Regions from separate parts of the Halomonas sp. AOP7-B1-5 genome, predicted to be linked through region 3. Evidence: predicted binding sites of a transcription regulator. Region 3 holds the regulator's gene; each other region holds the start of a gene.
What was found. The regulator FliA, encoded in region 3, starts transcription of late flagellar genes. The targets are predictions, from matches to a motif close to CTAAAGTTNNNNNNNNNNCNGCCGATA.
Positions count from the first base shown of each region.

Region 1 (6,443 bases), on a different contig from region 3:
ACGCAGAGTTGTCCCAATTGAAAATTTTGGAAGAACAAATGCTAGCTGCTAGCCGGTATCTTCATCAACAGTATTTTATATGCCAAAAACTTTAAAAAACACATAAGCTTGTGCGTGTCCTAAGAAAGATATTTCGCTGAATATGGCAGCAATCTATTCAGTGAAGGTGCATTGAGCTAAAGTCGTCTCCTTTTCGGCCGATAAGATTTATAGAATTCATGTTTTGTGTCTGCGAGGACTGTACTGATGGCAACTATTACCTCCCTTGGCGTTGGTTCGGGATTAGATCTCACCGGCTTACTGGATCAGCTTCAAGATGCCGAGCGTGGTAAGTTAGCGCCGATTACGCAGCAGAAAGCCGACCAGCAAGCTAAGATTTCCGCTTATGGGCAGCTGCAAACCTCGCTTAACGCATTTAACGATGCGGTGGCCAAGATTAACGACCCAAAGCTTTATCAAAGCCTTTCCTCCAGTGTGCGTGGCGATGATATTAAAGCCGCTACCTCGGCGAGCGCGCTGCCGGGCAGTTACCGGGTAGAAGTCAGTCAGGTCGCGACATATGGCTCGCTTGCCTCTGAGAGTATTACTGGGATAGATAATAAACCCTCAGACGCACTGGAGCTAAACGGTGCGACCGCCATCACGTTAAATTTTGTGGGCAGCGATTCGGTCGATATCGAGCTTGATGCCAACAGCTCACTAAACGATATTCGTGATGCAATTAACGCCAATAAAGACGCCGGTGTTAACGCCACTATTATTAATGACGGCGAAGGCTACCGCTTGGCACTCAGTTCCAAGGCCACGGGTGAAGACGCATCCATTGATAGCTTTGAATTTGTAGGTGGAGAAGGCCCATTCGGCGAAGCAACAGAAGCTGGCGCCAAGCAGCAGGGGCAAGATGCTTCTTTAACGGTGAACGGCATCGCGATTACCAGTGCCAGTAACCAGGTGGAAGGCGCTATTCAAGGGGTAACGCTTAACCTGAATGAGCTAAGCATTGCCGAAGGTGAAAAAGCGACCAGCACCGTCAATATTGAGCGCGATACCCTAAAGCAGCGCGAAGCGATCAACGATTTTGTCGACGCGTATAACGATTTAAAAGATACGACTAACGGGCTCACTAGCTTCAACGCTGAAAGTGGAACAGCAGGAGAGCTACTGGGTGATCGTACCGTTCGTACGATTGAGTCCCGCCTGCGTAGCGTGCTTACCGGGGGGGGGGAAGACGGCGAGCTTTCTACGCTGAGCCAACTGGGCATTACCTTAGAGGCTGGCACTACTCTTAGCGGTAAGCTACAAGTGGATGATGAAAAGCTCGATAACCTGATCGCCAATGACCCTCAAGCACTAAGCGCGTTTTTCGCTGGCGACAATAAAGACGGCGGTTTAGCCGGCAAGTTAAACAGTTCCATTGATCAGATGACCAGTAGCAACGGTGTGCTCAAAGGTGCTATTACAGGTGCTGAGAACAACGTAAAAAGCCTGGATGAACGCTATGCGCGCATGGAAAAAAGCATTGAAGGCACTCTTTCCCGCTACCGCACCCAGTTCAGCCAGTTGGACGTTATGATGGCACAGATGAACAGCACGAGCTCGTACCTGACCCAACAGTTCGATGCGATGAATGCCCAGCTAGGCCGCTAGTAGTAATCCCATTCAGCCTTGTAGGAGCGAATGAAGCAGCCCCATAGCGCTGCTGGAGTAAGGGCGGCTAGCGCCGCCATCGCCGAGTAAACTCAGCTCCTACAAGCCGGTTGCCGAAATAAACACCGCACATACTCCCAAGCACTATTACCTACACGTTAGCCAGCTTCGCACCTCCTTCGCGTCGTTCACGCGACAGGCAGAGCAACACCGCCAAAATGTAGTGCGCGGTAAGCGAAGCGCACCCGCAGCGGCGGCCCGGCGCAAAAGCAGCGCCCCGCGCTGCCGGGGTTGAGTAACACAGCACACTCTATAGGCCAACATGGCAGCTAGCGCCGAGTAACCTCAGCCTCCACAAGAATCAGCATAAACGTATCCCCCACAAAGTGCTTGCCATCACATGCCCTGTGTCGAATGTTGATAATCCCCTCATTACCAAAAATTACATAATTTTTTACTACTTCCCCCTAAAGATTTCCTCCGTTGCGCCGTTATTAAGTATAACGGCGCACAACACGCCGAACAGCGGGCCACGTGGCCAGTCTTATTGAAAGGGGAATACCACCATGTCAGTGATCAATACCAACATCACAGCAATGATCGGTCAGCAAAACCTGAGCAAATCTCAGAGCGCGCTGTCTACCTCTATGGAGCGTCTGAGCTCTGGTCTGCGTATCAACAGCGCGAAAGATGATGCAGCTGGTCAAGCCATCGCTAACCGTATGTCTTCACAGATCACTGGCTTGTCTCAGGCTCAGCGTAATGCCAACGACGGTATCTCTGTTGCACAAACCGCTGAAGGCGCCCTGAATCAGGTAAACGACAACCTGCAGCGTGTACGTGAACTGACGGTTCAAGCCCAGAACGACACCAACTCTGCTGACGACCGTAAATCCATCCAGGATGAAATCGATCAGCGTCTGACTGAGATCAACCGCATCTCTGAGCAGACTGACTTTAACGGCGTTAAAGTACTGGCTGAAGACCGCAACCTGTCTATCCAGGTAGGTGCTAACGACGGCGAAATGATCGACGTTAAACTGGAAAAAATTACTGCTGAAACATTGAAGCTTTCCAGCTTCAATGTTAATGGCCCTGGTGAAGGCCTTGGTGCAGCCGTAGCAGCTGATTATGAAAAAGCCTACGGTGAAGGTACAGGCGTAACTACCAATACTGTTAATGATTTCTCTGAAGATTTGGCTACTAACTTAGGTATTACTGCTGCAGCTGTAGATAGCGCCTCAACTGCACAGGTTGATGACAACGGTAACTGGTACGTTAACGTTGAAATCACTGCTCAAAATAATGCTGAAGCTAAGGCTCTTGGGTTACAAGGCATTGAAGCAACTTCAGGTACTGCAGTGACCTTCCAAGTCTCAGTGGAACCATCCGAGGCGGCTATTGCAACTGGCAACGGCACCGCTGCTTACACGATTGAAGGTTCCGAGCTTGGTGCTAAAGATCTGCTAAGCGCAGCTACTTCCAATCCGATGGAGCAGCTTGATAATGCTCTGAAACAAGTTGATGAGCTGCGTTCAGGTTTGGGTGCTATTCAAAACCGTTTTGAATCCGCGATTACCAACCTGCAAACCAACGAAACCAACCTTTCTGCAGCCCGTTCACGCATCGAAGATGCTGACTATGCCTCAGAAGTAAGCAACATGACTCGCGCACAGATTCTTCAGCAGGCGGGTACTTCTGTACTGGCCCAGGCTAACCAAGTGCCGCAGAACGTTCTTTCTCTGCTGGGCTAATAAGCTGGCGCAGTACACTTCCGCTTTGTCGGATAAAATACAGGCCTCCTTTGGGAGGCCTGTCTTATTTTGGGTGTTACGCTTGCCGTCAGTTAGGCTATCTATTAGCCGCTTTTCCTACCTTTGCCGCCCCTTCTATACGCGTATGCTACCCAGCAAATATAAATGCGGAATGCCTTCTCATGTCGAAAAAAACATCTGCTTCCATGCCAAAGAAAGCTCGCCAGAATAGCGTCACTGGAAAGAGTGTTCCGTCATCGCTGCATAAGGCAAAAAAACTGGCAGAGCGCCAACCGCAAAATGCTGCTGCCTGGAAACAGCTTGGGGCTGAGCTTTCAGAGGCAGGCTTGCGCCAGGAAGCGCTAGAAGCCCTTGATAAGGCGCTTATGCTGACACCTAACGATGCGGAGGCACTGGCTGTAAAAGGCAGGATTACTCACCAGCTAGGTGACCCCGAGCAAGGCTTGGCGCTCTTAAAAGAAGCGGTAAAGCGCCAGCCAGGTTTTGCAAAAGCCCAGCACTATATTGGCTATATTTACTACACGCAGGCACGTTACGACGATGCCCTAACCTACGCAGATGAAGCGTGCCGCCTGGCGCCTAATGATGTTGATATGCTCAACACGCTAGGCAATGTGTTGATGCAAAAATTTGAATATTCGCGCGCGCAGAAAACGTTAGAGAAGGCAGCGCAGCTTGCACCAAATAATTATCTTTCCTGGAATAATCTGGGGAATGTATATAATGCTGTGGGCGACCTTGATAAAGGCTTGGATGCTTATCAACAAGCCCACCGTATTAATCCCCAGGCGCCTGGCCCTTTCTCAAATATTATAACCACATGCCATTATCATCCTCATAAAACGGCTGAGGAAATCACCGGCCTTTGTAAACAATGGGACAATAAATTTTCTGTTCAAACAACCATTAAATCCTACGACAATTTAGTAGACCCTCAAAAGCAATTAAGAATTGGGTTAATTTCTGACGGTTTTCGGGGGCATCCCGTTGGGCGAATGATAACGTCTGCTTTGGAGAATGTGTCGAAAGCGCAGATAGCCCTCTACCTCTATAGCACCAATAATGCGATTGATGGTATTACACAACGGTTACAAGCAGCATCTGAAAAATGGATGAGTATTCAGCCGCTTAATGATGAGCAAGTCGCGGAGCAAGTCGCCAGTGATAAGATTGATATTCTGATTGACCTGGCGGGTCATAATGCGGGCAACAGGGTTCTTGCTGTGAGTAGGCGTCCCGCACCGCTTCAGGTGAAGTGGGTCGGTGGTTTAATTAATACCACGGGGCTCTCTGCTATTGATTACCTTATTAGCGATAGCGTAGAAACTCCCGAGGGAGTGGATGAAGAGTACGTTGAAAAACTCATTCGCCTACCTAACGATTATATTTGCTATGTGCCTCCTGGTGGTTACGAACCCGAGGTAGGGCCCTTACCGGCACGACAGAACGGTTACCTCACCTTAGGGTGCTTTAACAACGCGACGAAGCTTAACGATGTCGTATTAGAGCAGTGGGCAAAGCTAATGGATGCGCTGCCTAACTCTAAGCTAATGTTAAAGAGTATGCAGTATAAGAGCGAGGAACGTTGCCAGAAAATTAGAGAGACCATGGCACTGCATGGCATCGAAAGCTCACGGCTTATTATTGAAGGGCCCTCTTCGCACGCTGAATTATTGGATGCGTATAACAAGATTGATATTTCACTGGACCCTTGGCCTTATTCAGGGGGCTTGACCACCTGCGAATCTTTTTTGATGGGCGTTCCCGTTGTAACGCTTCCCGGTCCTACGTTTGCAGGGCGTCATAGTGCGACCCATCTTGTTAATGCGGGTATGCCGGAGCTAGTCGTCACGTGCTGGGAAGAGTATAAGGCGCGTGTTATCGACCTGGCATCCGATCTCGATAGCCTGGCCGCTATCAGACAGCACTTGCGTCAAATACTGTTAGCGTCACCGGTGTGTAACGCCCCTCTCTTTGCGGGACACTTTACCGACGCCATGCGCGCTATTTGGCAGCGTCACTGCGAAGGTAAGCCGCCTGCTGCACTCACGTTCGATAAAGCAGGGCAAGCCACTTTCAAAGATGAAAGCGTACCGGTTGAAGTGGCTTATGCAATAGAAAACGAGGCTGCAAGTAATGATTTTAGCTGGTCGCTGCCAAGTAAAATCATAACGCTGGACAATGGTGCCGCGTTGCTGCGCCAACAAGGGGTAGAAGGGCTTCGCCAATTAAAGGCATTCGGTATTGTGGCATTCGACCCGGCGAGTCATGTACAAAACGCTGACCAGTTCCAGGGCAGCGATGATATCCAGGTTTTTCCTCACACCGCGCTTGGTGATGGCAAGCCCGCAACGCTTTATGCCTGTTTAGATGAAACGTTGAGCAGCACGCTTGAACCTTTGCCTGAGCCGACAGGTAACGAGGCTTTAGCGACGCAAGTGCTGGCCAAACTACCGATCAGCACCATTACGTTAGATAGCATCGAAGGTTTGGAAAGCCTTGACTGGTTGATTCTTGATGGCCTTAATGATGCTGTCGCTATATTGGAAAATGGCGAAGCATCACTAAGTGAGACGTTGGCAATTCAAGTGCGTATTGCGTTTCAACCTACCCACTATCGTCAGCCAAATCTGGCAGAAATACAGCATTGGATGTCCCGGCACGGTTTTCGTTTCTATCGTTTTAATAATACGCAGCATACTAGCCAATTGCCCGATTCTGTTCCTTCGGCGCTTCGCCAGGCAACGGAGCTACAGTCCGCCGATGCGCTATTTTTACCCAGCCATGCGCGGATGAGCACGCTCTCTGATCAACAGCGAATCAAGCTCGCATTTTTGCTGCATACCGTATATGGCATTAAGGATATGGCGTATCACGTCTTGGCGGGAGCTGATACGGAGAAAGCTGAACAGTATTTGTTTACGGAAAAATTACTGGAATCCAGTACTGATGATTCTGCTAGCAATAACCTGGATGAAGCTGCTTCTGAAATGGCTTGCTCCTCGGTAAGCCAAAGGTAGC
Region 1 covers NZ_JBQTDC010000072.1:436-6,878, forward strand. The annotation lists gene ACT3XD_RS19010 (hypothetical protein) at 1-95, shown strand, start outside; gene fliD (flagellar filament capping protein FliD) at 247-1,647, shown strand; gene ACT3XD_RS19020 (FliC/FljB family flagellin) at 2,214-3,401, shown strand; partial or broken gene ACT3XD_RS19025 (tetratricopeptide repeat protein) at 3,788-3,997, shown strand; gene ACT3XD_RS19030 (O-linked N-acetylglucosamine transferase, SPINDLY family protein) at 4,016-6,442, shown strand.
Region 1: ACT3XD_RS19020 (FliC/FljB family flagellin) is a predicted target of FliA. The motif match lies at 2,115-2,141, and genes of this name have one in related genera.

Region 2 (11,494 bases), on a different contig from region 3:
AAACTGAAGTAAATTTCATACAGCTTTATGAAAATCAGCCTCTTTTCGCTGAGATTGACCAATGGATGCGCGCAAATGGCTTTATGCTGCACACGCTTTTGGAGCAAAGAAGGCGCCTGTATGCGCCGATGAAAATCAATGGTGGAATTCATCAGGGTATCAATCAATTGACAACTGCGGATGCAGTTTATGTGAAAGATATTAGTGAGATAGCATCAGTTTCTGTAGAGCAGCGTAAGAAAATGGCGTTTATCTTAAGTAAGGCATACGGAAGTTACGATTTAGCCTACCGTTTATTAATGGCTGAAGAAAATTTTGCTAAAAAAGAATTTTTTAAGAAGATGGTCGGTAAAAAAATTAACGCAATTTCAGTGGATTGAATAAATGAAACAGGAAACGCAGTTTCTGACATTACTAAGAACCGCTAGTAAAGCTGACTTGCAGGTACTGGCAAAGCTGTTGAGTCCGTACTTGGCAGAAACTGAACTACGGCAAATGAAAGTGTGGGGAGATCGCAGTCGATTGCATTTAGAAAACATTACGATACCGTTAAATGACCTATTGCTGAATACGCGTTCTGGCCATATTACAATTGAAAAAGACTGCTTCTTTGGCCACCGCTGCATGCTTCTAACCGGTACCCATGATTACCAAAAGATAGGTATGGAAAGGCTGCATGCCGTACCTGCTCATGGAAGGGATATCGTGATTAAGCAAGGGGTTTGGCTTGGATCTGGTGTTACAGTATTGGGCCCAGCGGTTATTGGTGAAAACTCGGTTGTCGCTGCTGGCAGTCTTGTGACTGGAGATGTTCCTCCAAATACGATCGTAGCGGGACGTCCTGCCAAGCCAGTGAAGATGATCGACGATTCAGCTGTTTAGAAAATCACACGATTCGCGCTCGGGTTCTATCCTGGGTTGGTGCCTCTGCACTGCTCCAAGCTAGTCAGATCCTGCATGCTATTCTGCCTTTGCTGGTTGATTTCAGGCTTGGTCAAGATAAAGCAAGCGTTTTATCAGTAGGTATAATGAACTGGCTCCTTGATGGAGCCATTTTTATTATGGTGTTTATATGCATCTGTCAAGAAACCTCTCTGTAATATTTCGTTAAAGGTTTTTCAAGTCAGGCCGATAGCTAAGTCATTATATTTTAAAAACAGGCCCACGAATGGCGTCGATCCATACCAATTTGCCATCTATGAACGGCCAGGCGAACCTGAAGCGTAATCAGTCTGCGCTGGCGACATCCATGGAGCGCCTTTCATCCGGCTTGCGTATCAACGGCGCTAAGGATGATGCCGCAGGCCAGGCAATTGCTAACCGCATGACCAGCCAGATTAGCGGGCGCGGCATGGCGATGCGTAATGCCAACGATGGCATATCGTTGTCGCAAACCGCACAAGGCGTGCTGGAGGCGGTGAACGGTAAGTTGCAGCGTATCCGTGAGCTTACTGTGCAGGGATTGAGTGAAATTTATAACGGCGAAATGGGCGACCGTATCCAGGCGGAGATTAATCTCAACCTGAAGGAAATCGAGCGCTTGAACCAGGTTGCCGAATATAACGGCATTCCGCTTCTGGATGGCACAGCGGGGCATCTTTCCCTGCAAGTAGGCGCCAACGATGGCGAAACCCTGAACGTTAATTTAGGCGCCCCCGGCTTTAGTGTGCAAACACTGGGGCTTAAGGATTTTACCTTTCAGGGCGAACCCGGCACCATCACGCATACTGACACACTGCCGGGCCGCTCGGCGCGTATTCCTATCGACGATGCGGAGTATTCACGCGTTGCTTATGTGCCTGCTGATAACGAACCACATTTAGTGCGCTTCAATAACCGCGATGTTATCCAGCTAGGTGGCGATGGCGGGCAGCTTAAAAATGTATCGATTAGCGCATCACACGATACGGATACCCGCAATAACGACGTAACGATTAATGTTCGAGAGGCAGTGACTGAACGCACATTAGGTGAAGTTATATACTCCCGAAGCGCTGTCGACTTGGACGGCAATAGTTGGCCGTTAGGTAGCGCGGATATCGTACGTTCGGGAGGAGAGTATTGGATAGCGCGTGGGAGCGACTATACGCCCGTTGAACTTATCATGGATAACAGCCAGCGAAGTGTGGTGGCTCAGGTGCTGGAAGACACGCATGTAGCCCCGGCTGATATGCCAGGCCCCATTAGTGAAGTACGTTATATGCCAGCAGTGCAAAAAGGCAGCGCGGACTATAGCCTGACTCTGGATGGTCAGGATGAAAGCAACAGCGGCAGCATCTCTCTAGTACAGTTAAATAGCACTTATTATGTCGAAGAGCAGTTGGCGGGGGGGCAGTATGCGTATTATCCCGCTGATGTGACCAGCCAAACAGGTGGTTCGGAGAGTACGTTCACCGTGGTAAGTGAGCGTACACCAATGGGGGCGGTCACCGACCAGCCTTTTGTTGCTGGGTCATCGTTCGTGCATTTTAAGCCGAGTAATGCCAATGTGCAGGTTAACTATGTCGAGTTAAACGGCACAACGCATCAAAATGTCATGGCAGCTGAGCCTGAAAATGGTTACGTGTTTAATTTAAACGCCTTGTCAAATGGCAGCGGTGCGATGAAAACAGCCAACATCGTGCTGAACCAAAAAGGCGAGCATTTGCTGCAAACCGTTAATGGAAACGGTGACGTAATCCTTTATTACCCAGTGCGTAGTTCACTGAGTACAAACGTGGATAACAACCTGACCACGGTAACAATACGTGAGACAGATGAAGCACGCCGCATCCGCAACCCTGCTGATCCACTGGCGACATTAGACCGAGCAATCGCCCAAGTGGATAACAAGCGCAGCGAGTTTGGCGCTCTGGATAACCGGCTATTAGCCATCATTGAAAATCATGACGAAACCAATCGTCACCTTTCCGCCGCCCGCTCGCGCATTATGGATGCCGACTACGCGGTTGAAGTTGCCAACATGACTAAAGCACAGATTCTGCAGCAGGCAGGCACTTCTGTATTAGCCCAGGCTAACCAGATCCCGCAGAACGTTCTGTCTCTGCTGGGCTAAGCTAGCCCCTGGCGGTGATGAGATAACCATCTTATCAATTGCCTTAATGAACCGGCTCCTTAGGGGGCCGGTTTTTATTTATGCGCTGGTAGCATGCAGGCTGTTTACCAGGCTGAATAAGCGGTTATCAATATTGCTTAGAGGCTATTATGCGGCCCGATGAACATGAACGCGTAGCACTGGAACTGGAAAAAGTAATCCGTGACACGCAAACCACGATTGATCAAGCAGAAGCGCATGGGCTTGATAAAATCATGCACGATGACTACGACCGTCTTCTCGATATCCTCGATAGATCCATCAAACGGCAACGCGAACATACGCTGGCGATGCTAAAAGACGACTCTTAGTTGTTAATTTTCGACACACGTAACTGATATTTTACCTTTCACACTTTCCCTTTCCCCACCTCATTGTACTAATTGATAAGCCTAATAAAATTGCTTTTTTTCTTATCTAGCCAATACTTACCCTCTTATAAAAAGTAGTGGGATTTAAGCAATGAGCGCACATACGCTGGCGTTGACCCTAGCCATCGCGGCAGGTTGGTTAAGCTTTAATACGTTAGTGATCGTTGGCTATTTCTTTGTCTGCAAAAAAGAGGCGTTGGGATTAGCCGCGCCGGATAGCTTTTGGCTAACCGTTGCGGGTAAGCGGAATAAAACGCCAGCAGTCTCGCCACGCGCTAAACCAAGCCCAGCGCCAGTAAAAGAAAGCATGGTAACGGCTGAACCTACGCCCTCTGCCGAGCTAGATAGCGCTCCTCCGCCCACGCTTCCGCCTAGCGCATCGTACTCTCTATTCGTTATTTTTGATCGGCCTGACGTAACACTTAATCAAAAAATCCATGCCCTGCTGCAAGCGTGGGAGGCGCATTATGACGCTACGCTTCAGGTGTATCTCGCATCAGGTGTGACTCCACAAAACCCTATACGGGTAGCCAACGCTTATCCGCCGGGGAGTATGCCAGTCGAAGAAATGTTTTTAGATGAAGCGAACGTATTGGGCGGAGTAAGCCTGATTGTTGAAAAGCCCAAGCGCAAACGCGGCTTCGATAAGGTACAGCTGGGCAAACTGGTCGAATTGAGTGAAGAATTTGCCGCGCTCGGCGGTTCGATACTCGATGAAGAGCGCCAGCCAGCCTCACGTAAAACCTTCAAAAATATCACCGGCAGTTAAAATCCCGTTTATTACCCGCGCTAACGGGTTCATTCATCTGCGTCTACACTTGGCTATCAAGGGCATTATCCCGGCGTGTCGGCAATAGCGTGACACGCTTTTATACAATCTCTAATAACCATGATGCATAAAAACTATTTTTAATATTCTTTTTGTGTTTATGATGCATGCATAGCTGATCCGCTGCTTTTTAGAGCCTGCCCAGCTACCCCTATCAATAGGGCAAATGATCTTTGCCGATGAGGATGCCAACAGATGACTCGAACACGCCGTTTAAACGCATTAGTCGCGGTACTTTCATTAAGTCTGGCCAGCGGTTTTGCTGCTGTGCAGGCCCAGGCCGATACGCTGAAGGTAGGGATGTCCGGTGGTTATTTTCCGTTTACCTTCGTGGAGCGCGATGAACTCAAAGGCTTTGAGGTCGATGTAATGAACGCGGTGGGCGAGATCACCGGCGACGACGTTGAGTTTGTGACGGCGAGCTTCTCTGGGTTAGCCGGCATGTTGGATTCCGGGCGCATCGATACCATTGCCAACCAGATTACTATCACGCCTGAGCGCGAAGCCAAATACGTGTTTACCGCCCCTTATGTGTATGACGGCGCGCAGGTGGTTGTTCGTGCGGGTAACGAGTCTATTGAGGGCGTAGAAGACCTTTCCGGTAAAACGGTGGCGGTTAACCTGGGCTCTAACTATGAGCAGTTGCTGCGCGAGCTGCCCAATGCGGCCGAGATTGATATCCGCACCTACGAGTCAAACGTCGAGCAGGATGTAGCGCTTGGGCGTATCAACGCATTTATTATGGATCGCGTGAGCGCCACCCAGGTGATTAAAGAGCGCGGATTGCCCCTGGCGCTTGCTGGCAAGCCCTTCACTGTAATCGAGAATGCGCTACCGTTTCGTAACAATGAAGAAGGCAATGCTCAGCGTGATCGGGTAGATGCAGCGTTAACAGAGCTGCGTGATAACGGCACGTTACGTGAGATATCGGAAAAGTGGTTTGATGCCGATATCACGCAGCAACCGGAATAAACGCTACCCTGTAGTAACGTCGGCCGTGGGTAATCCACGGCCGTTTGCTTATAAGCGATGCTGACATGCTAAACCTGGAATATATGTGGGGGCTGTTACCGGTCCTTTTAAGCTACTTGCCGCTTACTCTTGAAATGGCGACTATCGCCATGCTGCTGGCGCTGGTACTCGCCTGTTTACTGGCCGTGATCCGTGTTACCCGCGTGCCGCTTTTAAATGGCTTTGCGCTGCTGTTTATCTCGTTTTTTCGAGGCACGCCGCTATTAGTGCAGCTTTTTCTGTTTTATTACGGGTTGCCTCAACTGGTTGAAGCGTTGGTATCGATCAACGGCGTGACGGCTGCCGTCATGGGGCTGACGCTGCACTTTTCTGCGTATATGGCCGAATCGATTCGCGCCGCTATCGTGGGGATTGACCGTAGTCAAACCGAAGCGGCGCTATCTATCGGCATGACTCAGCCACAGCTGATGCGGCGCATTATTCTGCCTCAGGCTACCCGCGTGGCCACGCCAACGTTGATGAACTACTTCATTGATATCATTAAGGCAACGTCGCTGGCCTTTACGCTGGGCGTCACAGAGCTAATGGGGGCAACCCAAAAAGAGGCCGCCAGCAGCTTTTTATACCTGGAAGCCTTTTTGCTCGTGGCGGTTATTTACTGGGTGGTGGTGGAAATGCTCTCGTGGGGCCAACGTCGCTTGGAAATTTATCTGAATAGGGCGTATCAACGATGATCTCGCTTGAAGCCGTCACCAAGCGTTTTGGTAAGCAAAGCGTGTTTGCCGATATCGATTTAACCCTTGAGCGGGGCGAAATCATTGTGATTATCGGCCCTTCAGGCACAGGTAAATCAACCCTTTTACGCTGCATTAATTTTCTGGAGCGCCCGGATTCGGGGCGTATCACCGTTGGTGATTTGCGGGTGGACGTGCAAAAGGCCAGCCGCGCCGACATTTTAAAGCTGCGTAGGCGTACGGCGTTTGTGTTTCAGAACTATGGTCTGTTCGCCAATAAAACGGCGCTTCAGAACATTAGTGAGGGCATGATCGTCGTGGATAAAATGCCCAAGGAAAAAGCCCATGCGCGGGCAAGAGAAATTCTTAAACGTATTGGCCTGGCCGATAAGGCCGATGCTTATCCGGCGGCACTTTCCGGCGGCCAGCAGCAGCGTGTTGGCATTGGCCGGGCGATGGCCGCCAACGCCGATGTGATTTTGTTTGATGAGCCCACCTCTTCATTAGACCCGCAATGGGTGGATGAAGTACTGAGCTTGATGAAGCAGCTTGCCACTGAACAGCAAACCATGATTATCGTCACCCACGAAATGCAGTTTGCCCGTGACGTGGCGGATCGGGTGATTTTTATGGATGAAGGGCAGATCATCGAGCAAGCCCCGCCCGAGGAATTGTTCACCGCGCCTAAAGACCCGCGTACGCAGCATTTTTTACGCAAGATACTTGCCCCGACAGGCCAGCCGCTGCCCTAAAAAGGCTTGAAGGACGTTTTATAATGCGCTAGCAAGGGCGCTTTACGCGTGATAGACTACGCCATCCTCTCAGACAAGACCCGTGGGCGGGCAGCCAGATTGACTGCCGGTCACACACTTTGACTTAGCTTAATTGCTCGTCAAATCAATTGGTTGTTAAGGAAGTCGTGTGGTGGGCACCTTTAATAGTGAGCACATCAGCGGCGCATACATAGTTAATCCGTTGCCGAATTAGCGGCAACCTTTATTCTCCAAGGAGATACCTGTGGCGAACAGCAAGCAAGCACGCAAGCGCGCCCGCCAGGCCGAGACTCGTCGCGTCCTGAAAGCCAGCCAGCGCAGCATGGTCCGCACCTATATCAAGCGTGTGATCAAAGCGATTGGCACTGGCGACCACGCTAAGGCGATGGAAGAGTTCAAGGCAATGCAGCCGGTCGTTGACCGTATCGCTGATAAGGACGTGCTTTCCAAGAAGAAAGCAGCGCGCCTGAAAAGCCGTTTGAACAAGCGTATTAAGGCTCTGGCGGCGTAAGCCGGCAGGCGCCATAAAAAAACCGGCTGCGGCCGGTTTTTTTGTGTCTGATGGTTTTATTCTGGCTTTGTATGAAAAGTCGGTGAGCGAAGATCAGGCAAGGCAAAAATCGGCGAAAAAACGGAGTTTACAGGGTGTAAATGAGTATTTTGAGCCGATTTTTAACGCAGCATGATCGAGCGTAAGCAGTTTTCATACGAAGCCTAGCGCCCCTTGATGGGTATTGGTTGCCAGCGCCCATGGATCAAAAAATGACCCAAAGCACGCCCCCTAACGAAACCTCTACCACGCTTGATGTGCCGCCACGCCGTGGGCTAATGCGCTCAGGGCTGGTGGTGAGTGCCATGACCATGCTTTCGCGCGTATTGGGATTGGTGCGCGATGTGGTGGTCGCGACCCTGCTCGGGGCGGGCGATGGCGCGGACGCGTTTTTTGTGGCTTTCAAGATTCCTAACTTTCTACGCCGTCTGTTTGCCGAAGGCGCCTTTAACCAGGCCTTTGTGCCGGTGCTTTCCGAATACTCGACCCAGCGCAGTAAGCAGGAAATCCGCGAGCTTTTAAACGCAGTGGCGGGTAGTTTAACGGCGTTGCTGGCCCTGATCACTGCCATTGCGATGCTGTGCGCGCCTTGGCTGATCTGGGTATTTGCCCCAGGCTTTGGTAGCGACCCTGACAAGCACGCGCTGACGGCCGATATGCTGCGGCTGACGTTCCCGTATTTGCTGCTTATTTCGCTCACGGCATTTTCAGGCAGCGTACTCAATACCTGGAACCGCTTTGCGGTGCCTGCGTTTACCCCGGTTTTGCTCAATCTTTCACTGATTGGGGCGGCGCTATTTTTAATGCCGCTAATGGAAGAACCCGCCATGGCACTAGCGTGGGGCGTGCTGATTGCCGGGGCTGCCCAGTTGGTTTTCCAGGTGCCGTTTTTAATGCGCTTAGGGCTCATGCCCACGCCCTGGCCAAATTTTGCCCACGACGGCGTTAAGCGTATTTTAAAGCTGATGGCCCCCGCGCTGTTTGGAGTGTCGGTATCGCAAATCAACTTATTGCTGGATACCGTATTGGCTTCGCTGCTTGCCGCGGGTAGCGTCTCCTGGCTTTATTACTCTGATCGCCTGGTCGAGCTGCCGTTGGGTGTGTTTGGCGTGGCGATTGGCACGGTCATTTTGCCTGCGCTTTCCAAGCGCCATGCCTCGCAGTCCAAGGAGCATTTTGCCGCCATGCTCGACTGGGCGATTCGTGTGGTGCTGCTGTTAGGCCTGCCCGCTGCGCTGGCGCTGGCCGTCTTGGCGGAACCTCTGTTGATTACGCTGTTTCACTATGGCGCAATGACCGATAACGATATCCAAATGGCGGCGATGAGCCTGCGCGCCTATGCCTTTGGCCTGGTAGCCTTTATGTTGATCAAGGTATTGGCGCCTGGTTTTTTTGCCCGCCAGGACACCAAAACGCCGGTGAAGGTGGGTATCATCGCCATGGTCGCTAATATGGTGTTCAACCTTATTTTGATCTGGCCGCTGGCCCATGCCGGCCTGGCGTTAGCCACCGCGCTTTCGGCATTTTTGAATGCTGGTCTGCTGGGGTACTTGTTGCACAAGCAGGGTGTGTTGGTGTTTCAGCCGGGCTGGGGGCGTTATGCGGTGCAGCTGCTGGGGGGCAGCGCGTTAATGGCGGTCGCCCTCTATGTAGTGTCGCCTGGGTGGCAGGAATGGCTTGGGTTTAGCCTGTGGCAGCGGGTTGCCTGGGTGAGTGGCCTGGTCGGATTGGGCGGTTCGCTTTACTTTGTCTGGCTGGCGGCGTTTGGTTTGCGGCCGCGGCATTTTAAGATGCAAAGCTAAATCGATACGTTGAAACGTAGAGAGTTAGACATATATTAGCGTAGGTTCGCTATAATCAGAGGTTTTTATGCCTCGCCTAAGCCTGATAAGGCCTGGGAGCGGCAAATTATTAACGGCTGAGGTGCCATGCGCGTCATTCGAGGACTGCACAATCTGGCGGCGGCACAACGTGGCTGCGTCGCTACCATTGGTAATTTTGACGGCGTGCATCGTGGCCATCAGGCGATTTTGCAGCAGTGCCGTGAACATGCCGCCCGCCTGAACGTGCCGTTAACGGTGGTCGTGTTTGAGCCCCAGCCGCGTGAGTATTTTGCCGGCGACCAGGCCCCGCCACGCTTGACGCGCCTGCGTGAAAAGGTGCGTCTATTAGGCCAGTACGGCGCTGAGCAGGTATTGTGCCTGCCTTTCAATAACGCGCTTAGAAGTCTGACCGGGCGTGAATTTATTGATCAGGTGTTGATCAAAGGGCTGAATGTTAAGCATCTGGTGGTCGGCGATGACTTTCGTTTTGGCTGCGACCGGCAGGGCGATTTCGCGCTGTTGGCGGCGGTAGGCGAAGAGCGCGGCTTTGGAGTGGAGCATACCCGAACCTTTACGGTCGAGAATGAGCGTGTTTCAAGCTCCCGGGTGCGTACCTTGCTTGCCAGCGGTAACTTCGCCGTGGCGGCAAGCCTGCTGGGCCGGGCTTACTCGCTTGAAGGGCGTGTGGTGCGTGACCAGCAGCTGGGCCGCACTATCGGCGTACCCACGGCGAATCTGCCCTTGTTGCCTCAGCCATTAACCCTGCGCGGCGTCTATGCCGTTGGGGTGACGCTTGAAAACGGCCAGCGCCATTATGGGGTCGCCAACGTAGGTTTTCGGCCTACGGTGGGTTCCAAACGGCCCACCCTGGAAGTGCACCTGTTTGATTTTGATGGTGACCTCTACGACAAGCGCATGACGGTATTTCCCTGTGCGCGGCTTCGTGGGGAAGTGAAATTCGACAACTTTGATGCGCTAAAAGCGCAAATTGAGCGCGATCAGGGTCAAGCGCATCGCTACTTTGCGACGGCAGTCACTGACCGTACTACCGCGCTACCGCTGGCCTCGGCCCCGCTTGGGCGTGAGGCCATGATTTCAAATACAGTGGTTTCCAATACAACGGTTTCCAAGACAACGGCTTCCAAGACAAATTCTTCTGATCCTTCTTCGGCGGATGACGCTGCCGATACTAACAACGGCTGACCGAACCATGGACTATAAGCACACGCTAAACTTGCCTGAAACCGACTTTCCCATGCGTGGCATGCTGCCCAAGCAGGAGCCGGGGCGTGTTTCACGCTGGCAGGATATGAATCTGTACCAGCGCCTGCGCGAAGCGCGTGCAGGTGCACCGCTGTTTGTACTGCACGATGGCCCTCCCTACGCCAACGGCAGTATCCATATTGGTCACGCCGTTAATAAGATTTTAAAAGATATTATCGTCAAGTCGAAAAACCTGGCGGGCTTTGACGCCCCTTACGTGCCGGGCTGGGACTGTCATGGTCTGCCGATTGAGCACAAGGTAGAAACCACGCACGGCAAACACCTGGCGCCTGAAAAAGCCCGTGAGCTGTGCCGTGAATACGCCGGTGCCCAGGTCGAAACGCAGCTGGCTGACTTCGTGCGCCTGGGGATCATTGGCGACTGGAATCATCCTTACCGCACCATGGACTACGCCAATGAGGCGGGCGAGATTCGCGCGCTGGCCGACATGGTTGAAGCGGGTTACGTCTTCAAAGGCCTGAAGCCGGTCAACTGGTGCTTTGACTGCGGCTCGGCCCTGGCGGAGGCGGAAGTCGAGTATCAGGACAAGAAGTCAGATGCGATCGATGTTGCCTTCCCGGTGGAAGATGCCGACAAGCTTGCCGCTGCGTTTGGCCTGAGCGAGCTGCCCAAGCCGGCGGCAGTCGTGATCTGGACCACCACGCCTTGGACGATTCCTGCCAACCAGGCGCTCAACGTTCACCCCGAATTTACCTACGCGCTGGTGGATACCGGCGAGCGCCTGCTGCTGCTTGCCGAAGAGCTGGTGGAAAGCTGCCTTGAGCGCTTTGGTTTACAAGGTGAGGTCATTGCCACCACTCAAGGCGAGAAGCTTGACCTGATCAACTTCCGCCATCCGTTCTATGATCGCCTGTCACCTGTTTACCTGGCTGATTATGTCGAATCGGAAGTGGGCAGTACCGGTATCGTGCACTCGGCGCCGTCTTACGGCCTGGATGACTTCAATACCTGCCGCGCCCACGACATGAGCTTTGACGACATGCTCAACCCGGTACAGGGCAGCGGCGTGTACGTTGATGATCTGCCGTTCTTTGGCGGCCAGATGATCTGGAAAGCCAACCCCA
Region 2 covers NZ_JBQTDC010000050.1:8,784-20,277, reverse strand. The annotation lists partial or broken gene ACT3XD_RS17650 (FkbM family methyltransferase) at 1-380, shown strand, start outside; gene ACT3XD_RS17645 (acyltransferase) at 385-882, shown strand; gene ACT3XD_RS17640 (flagellin N-terminal helical domain-containing protein) at 1,169-3,055, shown strand; gene ACT3XD_RS17635 (hypothetical protein) at 3,205-3,405, shown strand; gene ACT3XD_RS17630 (hypothetical protein) at 3,557-4,234, shown strand; gene ACT3XD_RS17625 (amino acid ABC transporter substrate-binding protein) at 4,490-5,266, shown strand; gene ACT3XD_RS17620 (amino acid ABC transporter permease) at 5,332-6,000, shown strand; gene ACT3XD_RS17615 (amino acid ABC transporter ATP-binding protein) at 5,997-6,752, shown strand; gene rpsT (30S ribosomal protein S20) at 7,018-7,284, shown strand; gene murJ (murein biosynthesis integral membrane protein MurJ) at 7,536-9,125, shown strand; gene ribF (bifunctional riboflavin kinase/FAD synthetase) at 9,252-10,349, shown strand; gene ileS (isoleucine--tRNA ligase) at 10,357-11,494, shown strand, end outside.
Region 2: ACT3XD_RS17640 (flagellin N-terminal helical domain-containing protein) is a predicted target of FliA. The motif match lies at 1,108-1,134, and genes of this name have one in related genera.

Region 3 (11,494 bases):
ACTGGAACATGCCTAACCTGGACGGTCTGGAAATGCTCAAGGAGATCCGTCAGGATGAAGCCTTGAAACATTTGCCGGTGTTGATGGTGACGGCAGAAGCCAAGAAAGAAAATATTATTGCGGCCGCACAGGCGGGTGCCAACGGCTATGTCGTCAAGCCGTTTACCGCCGCTACCCTCGAAGAAAAGCTGAATAAAATCTTCGACAAAATGGGTAAATAAAGCGATTGGGCCGAAGGGCCTGGTTCGCGAGGAGACAATGTAATGAGTCAGAATGAGCAGATCGGCTCTGCCCAGCTGTCCGAGGAAGGCGCTGAAGAATTAATTCATCGCATCGGCAAGCTTACCCGCATGTTGCGCGATAATATGCGCGAACTGGGTTTGGATAAAGAGATCGAAAAAGCAGCTGAAGCCATTCCAGACGCCCGCGATCGGTTGCACTATGTTGCCACCATGACCGAGCAGGCGGCTGATCGTGCGTTAAACGCCATTGATCGCGCGCAGCCGCTTCAGGACGAGCTTGCCGAGCGAGCTGAAGTACTTGATAAGCAATGGGCCGACTGGTTTGAGGCACCCAAAGAGCTAGCGGATGCCAAGACGCTCGTAAAGGAAACACGCACCTACCTAAGCGATGTGCCGACAATTACGGCCGCCACGAACAAAGAGCTTCTCGAAATCATGATGGCCCAGGACTTTCAGGACCTGACCGGCCAGGTGATCAAGAAGATGATGGACGTGATCCGTGAGATCGAACATCAACTGGTACAAGTGCTGATCGACAACGTGCCCGGTGCGCAGGCCCGCGAGTCGATGCAACGTAAAGCGGAAGATCAGTGGAAGAGCGAGTCTGCACGACGTAAAGAAGAGCTGTTGAACGGCCCGCAAATCAAGGAAAATGCGCCTGATATCGTGACAGACCAGGATCAAGTGGACGACTTATTGGACGAATTGGGCTTTTAATGCGGTGTTATTAGGGCATTGTAAAAAGCCGTATCTGGCAAAATAGGCGTTTTGTTCAGCCGTCCCCTGGGGCGGCTGAATTTATGGTGAGCCGCGCACGACGAGCCGGATGGCAGCATGGCAGATAACGATAGCGATCAGGAAAAGACCGAAGAGGCTACGCCCAGGCGGATGGAAAAGGCGCGCGAAGAGGGGCAGGTGCCTCGTTCTCGCGAGCTAACCACGTTTTTGCTTTTGCTAGGCGGCGTCATTGGCTTATGGAGCATGGGAATGATGCTCTATGACCAATTAGGCATGGTTATGGAGCAGGCATTGCTCTTTGACCGCCGGCAAGCCATGGAAGAGATGCCGATGCTGGTCAATGCGCTGGACCTGGGGCAGCGCACGCTGTTTACCATGATACCGCTATTTTTACTGCTCACCGTGATTGCGTTGGTTGCGCCTGCCCTGCTAGGCGGCTGGCTGGTTTCAGCGAAGTCCATGCAGCCCAAGCTTTCCAAATTGAATCCTGTTGCAGGGGTTAAGCGCATCTTCTCAACCCAGGCGCTTATTGAGCTGGCCAAAGCGATAGCCAAATCAGTACTGATCGGCAGTGTGGTTTCGGCTTTTTTATACTTCAATATCGGCAAGTTTTTAGCATTGATGGACCAGCCTGTGCAGCAGGCGTTGGCCAGCGCGCTTAATATGGCGGCCCAAGCCGCCGGACTGATGGTGCTGTCGCTGATCGTGGTGATTCTGATGGATGTTCCTTTTCAGCTGTGGAGCAACGCCAAAAAACTCCGCATGAGCAAGGAAGAGGTGAAGCGCGAGCATAAGGAGTCAGAAGGCGACCCTCATGTGAAAGGGCGCATTCGTCAGCAGCAGCAGGCGATGGCGCGGGGCAGGATGATGAGCAAAGTTCCTGAAGCCGATGTGATTATTACCAACCCCACTCATTATGCCGTTGCCTTGAGGTATCAGGAGGGCAGCATGGGTGCGCCGCGATTAGTCGCCAAAGGGGCGGATGCCGTTGCCGCAAAAATACGTGAGCTGGGTGCCGAGGCTGGCGTCCCTCGCCTTGAGGCTGCGCCGTTGGCGCGAGCCCTTTACCACCACGTGGATTTAGAGGCAGAAGTGCCGGCTGAACTATATACCGCGGTGGCCGAAGTGATGGCCTGGGCGTACCGCCTGAAGCATGTTGCACAACAAGGAGGCGAGGTGCCCCCAACCCCCGATAACCTGCCGGTACCCCCGGAAATGCAAACCCCCGGTGGTCGTGCCGGTGGCAATGAGGCGCAGTCATGAAAGGTTTGAACCAGCTGGTCACCCACCGCGATTGGATGGGCGATGTACGCATGAAGCTGCTCGCCGGGCCGCTGCTGATTCTAATGATTTTGGGCATGATGATCCTGCCCTTGCCGCCGTTTGCGCTGGATCTACTGTTCACCTTTAACATTGCCCTAGCCATCATGGTGCTGCTGGTCAGCATGTTTGCACAAAAGCCTCTGGATTTTGCCGCCTTCCCGGCGGTTTTGCTGTTTACCACGCTATTGCGCCTGTCGCTTAACGTCGCCTCAACCCGCGTTGTCCTGATGGAAGGGCACGCGGGCGGTGCGTCGGCTGGTAAGGTCATTGAAGCGTTTGGTACTTTTTTGGTGGGCGGCAATTTTGCCGTAGGTCTGGTGGTCTTCTTAATCTTGGTGATTATTAACTTCATGGTAATCACCAAAGGCGCCGGGCGGATCGCCGAAGTGGGCGCACGCTTTATGCTTGATGCCATGCCCGGTAAGCAGATGGCCATCGACGCTGATTTAAATGCGGGACTGATTGGCGAAGACGATGCCAAAAAGCGGCGTGCCGAAGTTGCTCAGGAAGCCGATTTTTATGGCTCGATGGACGGTGCGAGCAAGTTTGTCCGCGGCGATGCCATGGCTGGTCTTGTGATCATGGTGGTAAATATTATCGGTGGTCTGCTGATCGGCATGCTGCAGCATGATATGAGTTTTGCAGACGCCGGGCGTACTTATACGCTGTTAACCATTGGTGATGGGCTTGTTGCGCAGATCCCGGCGCTGGTTATTTCAACGGCCGCCGGTGTGACGGTATCCCGCGTTAATACCGACCAGGACGTTGGTCAGCAGATGATCAGCCAGCTGTTTGTGAACCCTCAGGTCATGATCCTGGCCGCGATGGTCATGGGGCTATTAGGCTTAGTGCCGGGTATGCCCAATCTGGTCTTTTTGATCTTTACGGCGCTACTAAGCGGTTTAGCCTGGTTCTTGATTCGTAACAAGCAGAAAGCCCAGGTGCAGGAAGAAATTACCGCGGAGCCGCCTGCCCTGCAGGAGACCCCGGAAGCCAGTTGGGAAGATGTTCAACTGGTCGATACCTTGGGCCTGGAAGTAGGGCACCGCTTGATCCCGCTGGTAGATGCCCGCCAGAAAGGTGAGCTGTTAGGGCGTATTAAAAGCGTGCGTAAAAAGTTTGCCCAGGAAGTCGGCTTTCTGCCCCCTGTTGTGCATATTCGCGATAACCTGGAGCTTCCGCCCAATACCTATGTGCTCTCCATGAAAGGCGCCGAAATTGGCCGCGCTGAAGCGCAGCCAGGCAAATGGTTAGCGATCGACCCAGGCCAAGTGTCTGGAGAGCTGCAGGGAACGGCTACCCAAGATCCGGCCTTTGGCCTGCCGGCGGTATGGATAGACACTAACCAGCGTGAGCACGCTCAGGTTTATGGTTACACCGTGGTGGATGCAAGCACCGTGATTGCCACCCATTTAAACCATCTTTTGCACCGTCACTCACCTGAAATGCTGGGTCGCCAAGAGGTGCAGAAGCTGCTCGATAAACTAGGCGATGATCAGAAGTCACTGGTAGAAGAGGTCGTGCCCAAAGCGATTTCGCTCACCATCTTGCAGCGTATTTTGCAAAATCTGCTGGAAGAGGATGTCTCTATCCGTGATATGCGCACTATTTTGGATACCCTGGCCGAGTTTGCCGGACAACAACAAGACCCCAATGAGCTTACCGCGCTTGTACGTATCGGATTAGGGCGCGCTATTACACAGCAATGGTTTGCCGGGCAGGAAACTCTCAATGTGATGGGACTTGATGCCCAGCTTGAGCAGGTGCTAATGCAAGCAATGAATGGAAATGGGGCAATGGAGCCGGGCCTTGCTGAAACCTTAATGACACAGGCGCAGCAAGCACTGGAGCGTCATGAGGGCAGTGGCGACGCGCCGGTGCTGGTCGTTCAGCACTCCCTGCGCGGCGTGCTATCGCGCTTTTTGCGTCGCCGCTTGCGTCACCTTGTCGTCATGTCTCAAGCTGAGATCCCCGATGACCGTACGTTGCGCGTGACCACGATAGTGGGGGGGCGCTAAGCATGACAGGCAGTAACCAGCGCATCGGTTTCTTGTACATACATAAGGTAAGGCATGAGCGTTAAGCGTTTTATTGGAGCAAACAGTCGTGATGTCATGCGCCAGGTACGTGAAACACTTGGCGATGATGCTCTTATTCTGGCCAACCGGCGAACCGACGATGGCATTGAAATTTTGGCAATGGCCGACGATGCCGTCGAGCCTGTTGAGACCACCGCTGCGCCGGTTGTTAGCCCGCTAGCACCGCTTGTCGAGGCGCAGGATCCACTTCAGGCCATGAGCGAGCGACTGCTGCGCGAAATGCAGGATATGCGCGCCCTGATAACCAGCCAGCAGGCGACCCGCCCCGTTGAGCCTTTACAGGCAGTGGGTACACAAGAGCGGCTATATCAGCTGCTGGACCGCGTGGGATTTAGCGCCGAGCTTAGCGATGAAGTACTCAAAGGCCTGCCTGAGTCACTGCAAGCACTTGACTCTAATAGTGATCAGCCGCTGATCTGGCTTCGTCAGCAGCTGACCAGCAGGCTCAGTGTGCTGGATGAAGAAGCCAGCTTTTTCGACCAAACCGGTATTGTTGCCCTGGTCGGGCCTACCGGGGTGGGCAAAACCACGACCACGGCTAAGCTTGCCGCACGCTTTGTGATGCGTCATGGCACGCGCCCTGTGGCTTTGGTGACCACTGATAGTTTCCGTATTGGCGCCCATGAACAGTTAAGAATCTACGCTCGCCTGTTGGATACGCCCATGTATGCGCTAGATGCTGAGCAACCGGTTGATGATCTGCTGGGGCGTCTGCAGGGCAAGCAGTGGGTCATGATCGATACCGTCGGCATGAGCCAGCGTGATCAACGCGTAATAGAGCAGATCGCCCATTTGCAAGGAGGCCAGTCTACCGTTCGTCTGGTGCTTCTGCTGAACGCGGCCAGCCAGCCAGAAACCCTTGAAGAGGTCGTGTTGCGTTATCGCCAGGCTGCGCGTGCGGCGGGGGCTGAGCTTAATGACTGCATTATCACCAAACAGGACGAAGCCGGCCGGCTGGCACCGGTATTAGATATCGTCATACGCCATGGGATGCGCGTGCTGTTCAGCTCGAATGGCCAGCAGGTGCCTGAAGATATGAGCGTGGCGCTGCCTGAGTCGCTGATTGATCAGGCTCTGGCAACGCAGGTGCCTATGAGCGCGCGCACGGCACGGCCAGCCGCTGTCAGTATGCCTCGCTGGTCGCGGGATGTGCTTGGCCAAGGTCGGCGGCTGTCATCGCTGCTCACGCGCTTGCGTCAGCGTATGTCGGGTTTCAGCGCTCTTGAAGCCGTGTGGGATATTGGCGCGCTACCGGGGGAGTTACAAGATGCCCAGCTTGCCCGGCAGCTTACCCAGCCTTTACCTGCGAAAGGAGTGGTCTGGGCTGCACGGCGCAATGAACGTGGCTGCGATTGGGCCATGCCGGATATCGGCTTTAATGAGCAGAACGCCTGGCTTGCCTTGCCCTGGCTCCAGCACCGCCAGCCAGCGGGTTGGCAGGCGCGCCTGGAGACTTTAAAGGAAGCGGCTGGGGCGAGCACGCACATCTTGCCCGTCTTACCCGTACCGGAAACCGTGTGCTGGTTAAATGAGCAGCAACTGACCTGGATCAGCCTGGTTAGCTCGGCACAGCGGGTATACTTTCACGGCGAGCGCTATGCGCTGCGCTTACTGTTTAATGAAAGCACGCTCAGCCATCATGTTGGTGTGCGCTTTCGCGGCCAGTACATGCAGCTATGGACCGCCTATGCAGAAGTACACAATGAGGCTGGCAACGTATTGCTGGCATGGTATGGCGAGATCCGTGACCCCGAAAGCGCCAAGGTGGTTACCCGGCGTTACTGGCTCACGCCAGCCCACTTAGGTAGCGAGATCTTATCGCTGCTGCTGATACAGCTACAGGGGGAAGGGCTTGCGGCGCTCACGAAGCGGGCTTGGCAGCAGTTGAAAGAGGCCGATAGCGGAGATCTGAACCCCGAAGTGCGCTTATTAATGGCCAGCGGCATGGCAGCGGTGGTCGGTCACCTAGATAGCGCTGAGGATGACGCGGCTTCGACCTTGCGCACCGACCTGTTGAGTTTGCTTGGCGCGCGCCGCAAACGGCGCGATACGGCCATGTTGGACGCGTTGGTATATGCCTTTATGGCACGTGACGCTATTCGCCAACTGGGCGGTATTAGCCAAGAGGTGAGCATATGAGCCAGGATCAGGCGGCGGGTTTACGCCAATGGGCAGATACCCAGCGCTTGAAACAGACGCAAGCGACCTCTGATGCTCTCTTAGAGACAGAGACAGAGACAGAGACAGAGACAGAGACAGAGACAGAGACAGAGACAGAGACAGAGACAGAGACAGAGACAGAGACCGGCGCGGGGAAGGCCAGCGAGACTCATACGCAAAGCGTCCTCACGCCTTCGCACACAATGTTAGAGCCGCCTGAAGGTCCGCTGGTTAGGCCTAAAAAAACCTTATTTATTGTTGGTTTACCTGGCCGTGGGGCACCGTCGGCCAATCAGGTAAAGAGCCGCCTGGCGCAGTGGGCTGCCCTGGGGCGCCACTGGGCGGGCGATCCTGATGACTGGGCTATTTGCGTGGTCAAGGCCGATGCGTCCGAACTGGCTCAGTTAAGCGCTAAACACGCGCGCTGGGCACTATGGGTTAACAGTGAGGCTGATGCGTTTGCACAAATGTACCGCGCCTTACGCCTGGCACGTGAAAATGGTGGGCCGCGCCGCTTGTTGGCACTCCACGAGCCGTATTTGCCGCGCCAAGGGCTACTAAGTAACTTGCGCGAAGCCGCTGCGCATTATTTGGCGACCGATTTGTTATTGCTGGCACGCTGAAAGCGACATACAGGCGCTTCTATGTAAGGCTTATGCCAAGCCGTCGATCTGAGGAAATGCTAAGTATGCTAAGCGGATGGTTAAAGGTAGTCTGTGTGGTAAGTGGCCTCTTGGGTATTATCGGCACGGCTGGGGCTGCGGGCAGTTGGAGTGCGTCGGTGCCCAGCGTGATGGTGGCAATGAGTGATCGTGAAAGCCGCAGTCAGCCAATAGTGCCACCCAATGGGGCACTTGCGCATGACGGTGTTCTTGACCGTATACACTGGCGGCTTGACGCGCCTCCAGGGGTACCCATTAATGCTTGGCTATGTCATCCAGAGCAGTGCGTTGCGCTGAGTGGCGGGCGCGGTACCATTACCCAACTGGCGGGCAGGCAAGCGGATGTTCCACTGCAGTTCCGCTTTGCCTTAATGCCAGGTCAGCGCCCTGTCCGCGTGCAAGGGCTGAATGTAATCGTGAACTACCAGTAAAAGTTGTATAGCCGCGAGGCAATAAGATGTACACAGCAAAAGGCAGAATCAAACAAGGTGAGCTGTTAGCGCAGTATATGCCACTGGTAAGACGTCACGCCTTAACGCTGCAGGTCAGGTTGCCCGCAAGCATTGAACTTGACGATCTTATCCAGGCAGGCACGGTAGGGCTTTTAGAAGCGCTAGGTCGTTTTGACGCCGCTCAAGGAGCCAGTTTTGCGACCTTTGCAAGCCAACGTATCCGTGGTGCGATGGTGGATGAGCTGCGCACTCGGGACTGGATGCCGCGCAGCGTAAGGAGGGCTGCTCGCGCAATGGATGACACGGTACGCCGGCTGGAGCAGCAATTGGGGCGCCCACCGGAAGAAAAAGAAATTGCGCTTGAACTTGATATGCCGCTCGATGAATATCAGCAGTTGCTTAACGACACCAATAGCGGCCAGTTACTGCCGTTTGAGGAACTTGTCGCTGATGGCGGCGAGCCAGCAAGCTTCGATGTCAGCAATTTACCGTTTGAAAAGCTGCTTGATGAGCAGCAGCGGCAAACGTTAATCGCCGCCATTGAGGCGCTCCCTGAGCGGGAAAAACTGCTGATGGCGCTTTATTACCAAGAAGAGCTGAATCTTAAAGAAGTGGGAGCCGTGCTCGGAGTGACCGAGTCCCGCGTGTCACAGTTGCACAGCCAGGCAATAAGCCGCCTGCGGGCCCGCTTACACGATTCTGCTTGAACCGCTTCTATCTACACCATAACCGGCAAGGAACCGTTGATGAACCCGTCTACGCTGATAGGTATATTCGCCAGTATGCTACTGCTGGTGAGCGTTCTGTTTTTTACTGCAGAGTCTCCGGAAAGCTTTATCAACCTGCCCGGTTTAGCGATCGTGGTGACCGGCACGTTGGCAGCCACGTTTATCAGCTACCCGCTAAAGGAAGTGTTGCGTGTGGTGCGGCTGGTGGGCCTCGTCTTTCGGCGTGAAAACACCTATGCACGTGACGATATCAATGAACTGGTTGCTATGTCCCGGCTATGGTTTAAAGGCGATGTAAGGGCGGTGGAAAAAGAGCTGGTGCATACACGTAACCCATTTTTACGTACCGGCATTCAACTGGTGATTGCCAATACTAAAGAAGACGAAATTTTCGACATGCTGCGTTGGCGTATCGCCCGTTTAAAAGCCCGCGAGCATGCGGAAGCGCAAATTTTTCGCACCATGGCGACCTATGCGCCAGCGTTTGGCATGATCGGTACGCTCGTTGGGCTGGTGAATATGCTCGAAGTCATGGATGCAGGCGACCTGGATGTGATTGGCCCACGCATGGCGGTAGCGCTGCTAACGACGTTTTACGGTATTTTGCTGGCCAACCTGGTATTCAAGCCGATAGCTGTCAAGCTTGAACGGCGTACGGAAGAGCGTCTGATCACCATGAACATGGTATTGGAAGGCATTTCCCTGATTACTAAACGGCGCCTGCCTTCATTTATTGAAGAGACGCTGAATTCGTTTATTGCTAATTATAATGATGAAATTCGTGATGCCAGCATAAAGCCGCGACCGGATCCCTCAAGCGCGGCGGCGAAGGGCTAACACGATGCTGGATCGCGATACTCGTCATGCATTGGAAATGCCGGCAGGGCAGAGCGAAAGCGATGAGAGTTGGCTTACCAGCTACTTAGATGTACTGACCCTGCTGATTACGTTATTTGTACTGCTGCTGGCTCTGTCACCTCCGGGTGGCAGTGAGGCGGATGAGGGCGGAGGCATAGGCGCAAGCGTGGCTGAAGCGCTACCGCTAGCCACGCTTGCGACCGGAATCTACCCGCGGCATAGCGGTTTACAGCCACAGATGGTGGCCCTGGATATCCCAGGCGTTAGCGTATCGCAAGGCCAGGGCGGCGTTACGCTGCGCATTGATGACAACCTTTTGTTTCCCAGTGGTGAGGCAGTACTAACCGCTCAGGGACAAGATGTGATAGAAAGCGTTATAGAAGCGTTGGCAACCTTTGACGGCCAAATATCAGTTGAGGGGCACACTGACAACATTCCTATTGCGACTCCCCGATTCCCCTCCAACTGGGAGCTGTCTGCTGGACGCGCAATTGCTGTGATGCGTCATCTAGAGCGTCAGGGGGTGGCTATTTCTCGTATGCGGGCCGTTGGTTATGCCGACACCCAACCCATGGAGAGTAACGCAACGCCTGATGGACGAGCCGCTAACCGGCGCGTTGAACTATTGTTGCGTCATCAGTCAGAGGGGTAAATCAATTTACTGAAGGTCGGGTTTGTGTCTAAGCATCACCCTTTACTGCAGTCATTTGGTGCCTTACTGGTGCTTGATGCCGATAGTCGGCATATTCAAGCCACCAGCACTAACCTTGAAGCGCTGGTCGGTTTAAGCGCCTCTTCGCAGAAGATAACGCTAAATCAACTGTTGGGTAAGCGTATGGCTCAACGGGCGCGGCGTGAGCTACAGGGTCAGCAGCGGCTAGCGGCACCGCTAGTATTCAACCATGGATCGGATAAGCAGGCCCGTCTGCAGCTGCGTGCTTACCGAAGCGGTGAACACGTCATCATGGAGATTGAGCCGCTTGTCATTGTGGGGCAGCGACGCCTGCTAGGGGCGATCAATGAGCAATTTATTAAGCTCACAGAGGCGGCCAATCAAGACGAGTTGCTCACCTATTTGGTGAATGAAGTCCGCCAGCTAACGGGTTTCGAACGCGTGACTGTCTGTCATTTTGACCCTGACTGGCATGGCCATATTGTGGCCGAGGCTAAAGATACCCAGCTGCCGACTTTAGTGGGGCAACGGATGGCGGCAAGTGACGTTCCACCAACGCTTCGACGTGCCTATGCACGCCATCCTGTACGCTTTATTGAAGATGCCAACGCGTCATTTGAACAACTTGTGCCTAACGACTTTCCGATCAATTTAGACGCGAGCGTACTTCGTGCGCCAGCCCCAGAGCGGCAGTGCTATATGGAGTCGCTAGGTGTGCGTTCCATGCTGTGCGTGGCTATGCAGCGTGACACAGGCCTTTGGGGACTGCTTTCCTGCTTTTCGACTACGCCGCATCCGGTACCGGCCTCGGTTCGGGATGCGGTACATATCTTGGTACAAATGGTGACCGAGCGGCTGGCACTGCTGCGCGCTCGTCAGGAAGCGCGCTATCTAAAGCGTGTCCAGGACAGCCTGATGCCTGCTACCAGCCCGCACCAAGAACCACAAAGCCCGCAGCAACTGCTGTTTAATCATGCTGATACGTGGATGACGATGTTCCGTGCCCACGGCATTGCGCTGTGGATTGCAGGGGCCGTCTATCAGGTTGGAAAGACGCCCACACCTGAGGCGATTAGCCAGTTTGTGATTCGTTTAGGCAATGCCCATACGCATAGCGGGCCATGGTGCACTCGCCGCATCGCTAAAGAGCCGCTCACCAGTTCGCTTGCCATGCCAGAGCAGTCTGGGGTGCTTGCCGTACCGCTACCTATGAATCCGGCACAGCGCGCATGGCTATGCTTCTTTCGGCCCGAGCAGGTTGAGGCGCTCTATTGGTCCATGCAGCCGACCAGCCAAGTCACGCCGTCAATATGCAATTCGCCGCCAGCTGCCTGGTATGAGGAAATTATCGGTAGCAGTGACGCGTGGCAGCGCGTTGAACGCTTAGCGGCCGTGAAACTAGGCGAAGACTTAACACTTGCCATTTCGAGTTACGAAATCGGCATGTTGAATATGCATCTTGAAAATGAGCGCAAGGCGCTGGCAGCTGCCAATCAGCGCCTTGAGCAGCTTGCCCACTTTGATCCATTAACTCAGGTATGGAACCGCTACCGCATAGA
Region 3 covers NZ_JBQTDC010000003.1:43,283-54,776, forward strand. The annotation lists gene cheY (chemotaxis response regulator CheY) at 1-221, shown strand, start outside; gene cheZ (protein phosphatase CheZ) at 264-959, shown strand; gene flhB (flagellar biosynthesis protein FlhB) at 1,077-2,243, shown strand; gene flhA (flagellar biosynthesis protein FlhA) at 2,240-4,321, shown strand; gene flhF (flagellar biosynthesis protein FlhF) at 4,376-6,541, shown strand; gene ACT3XD_RS02485 (hypothetical protein) at 6,538-7,185, shown strand; gene ACT3XD_RS02490 (flagellar protein FlhE) at 7,251-7,655, shown strand; gene ACT3XD_RS02495 (RNA polymerase sigma factor FliA) at 7,682-8,383, shown strand; gene ACT3XD_RS02500 (motility protein A) at 8,423-9,241, shown strand; gene ACT3XD_RS02505 (OmpA/MotB family protein) at 9,246-9,914, shown strand; gene ACT3XD_RS02510 (sensor domain-containing diguanylate cyclase) at 9,939-11,494, shown strand, end outside.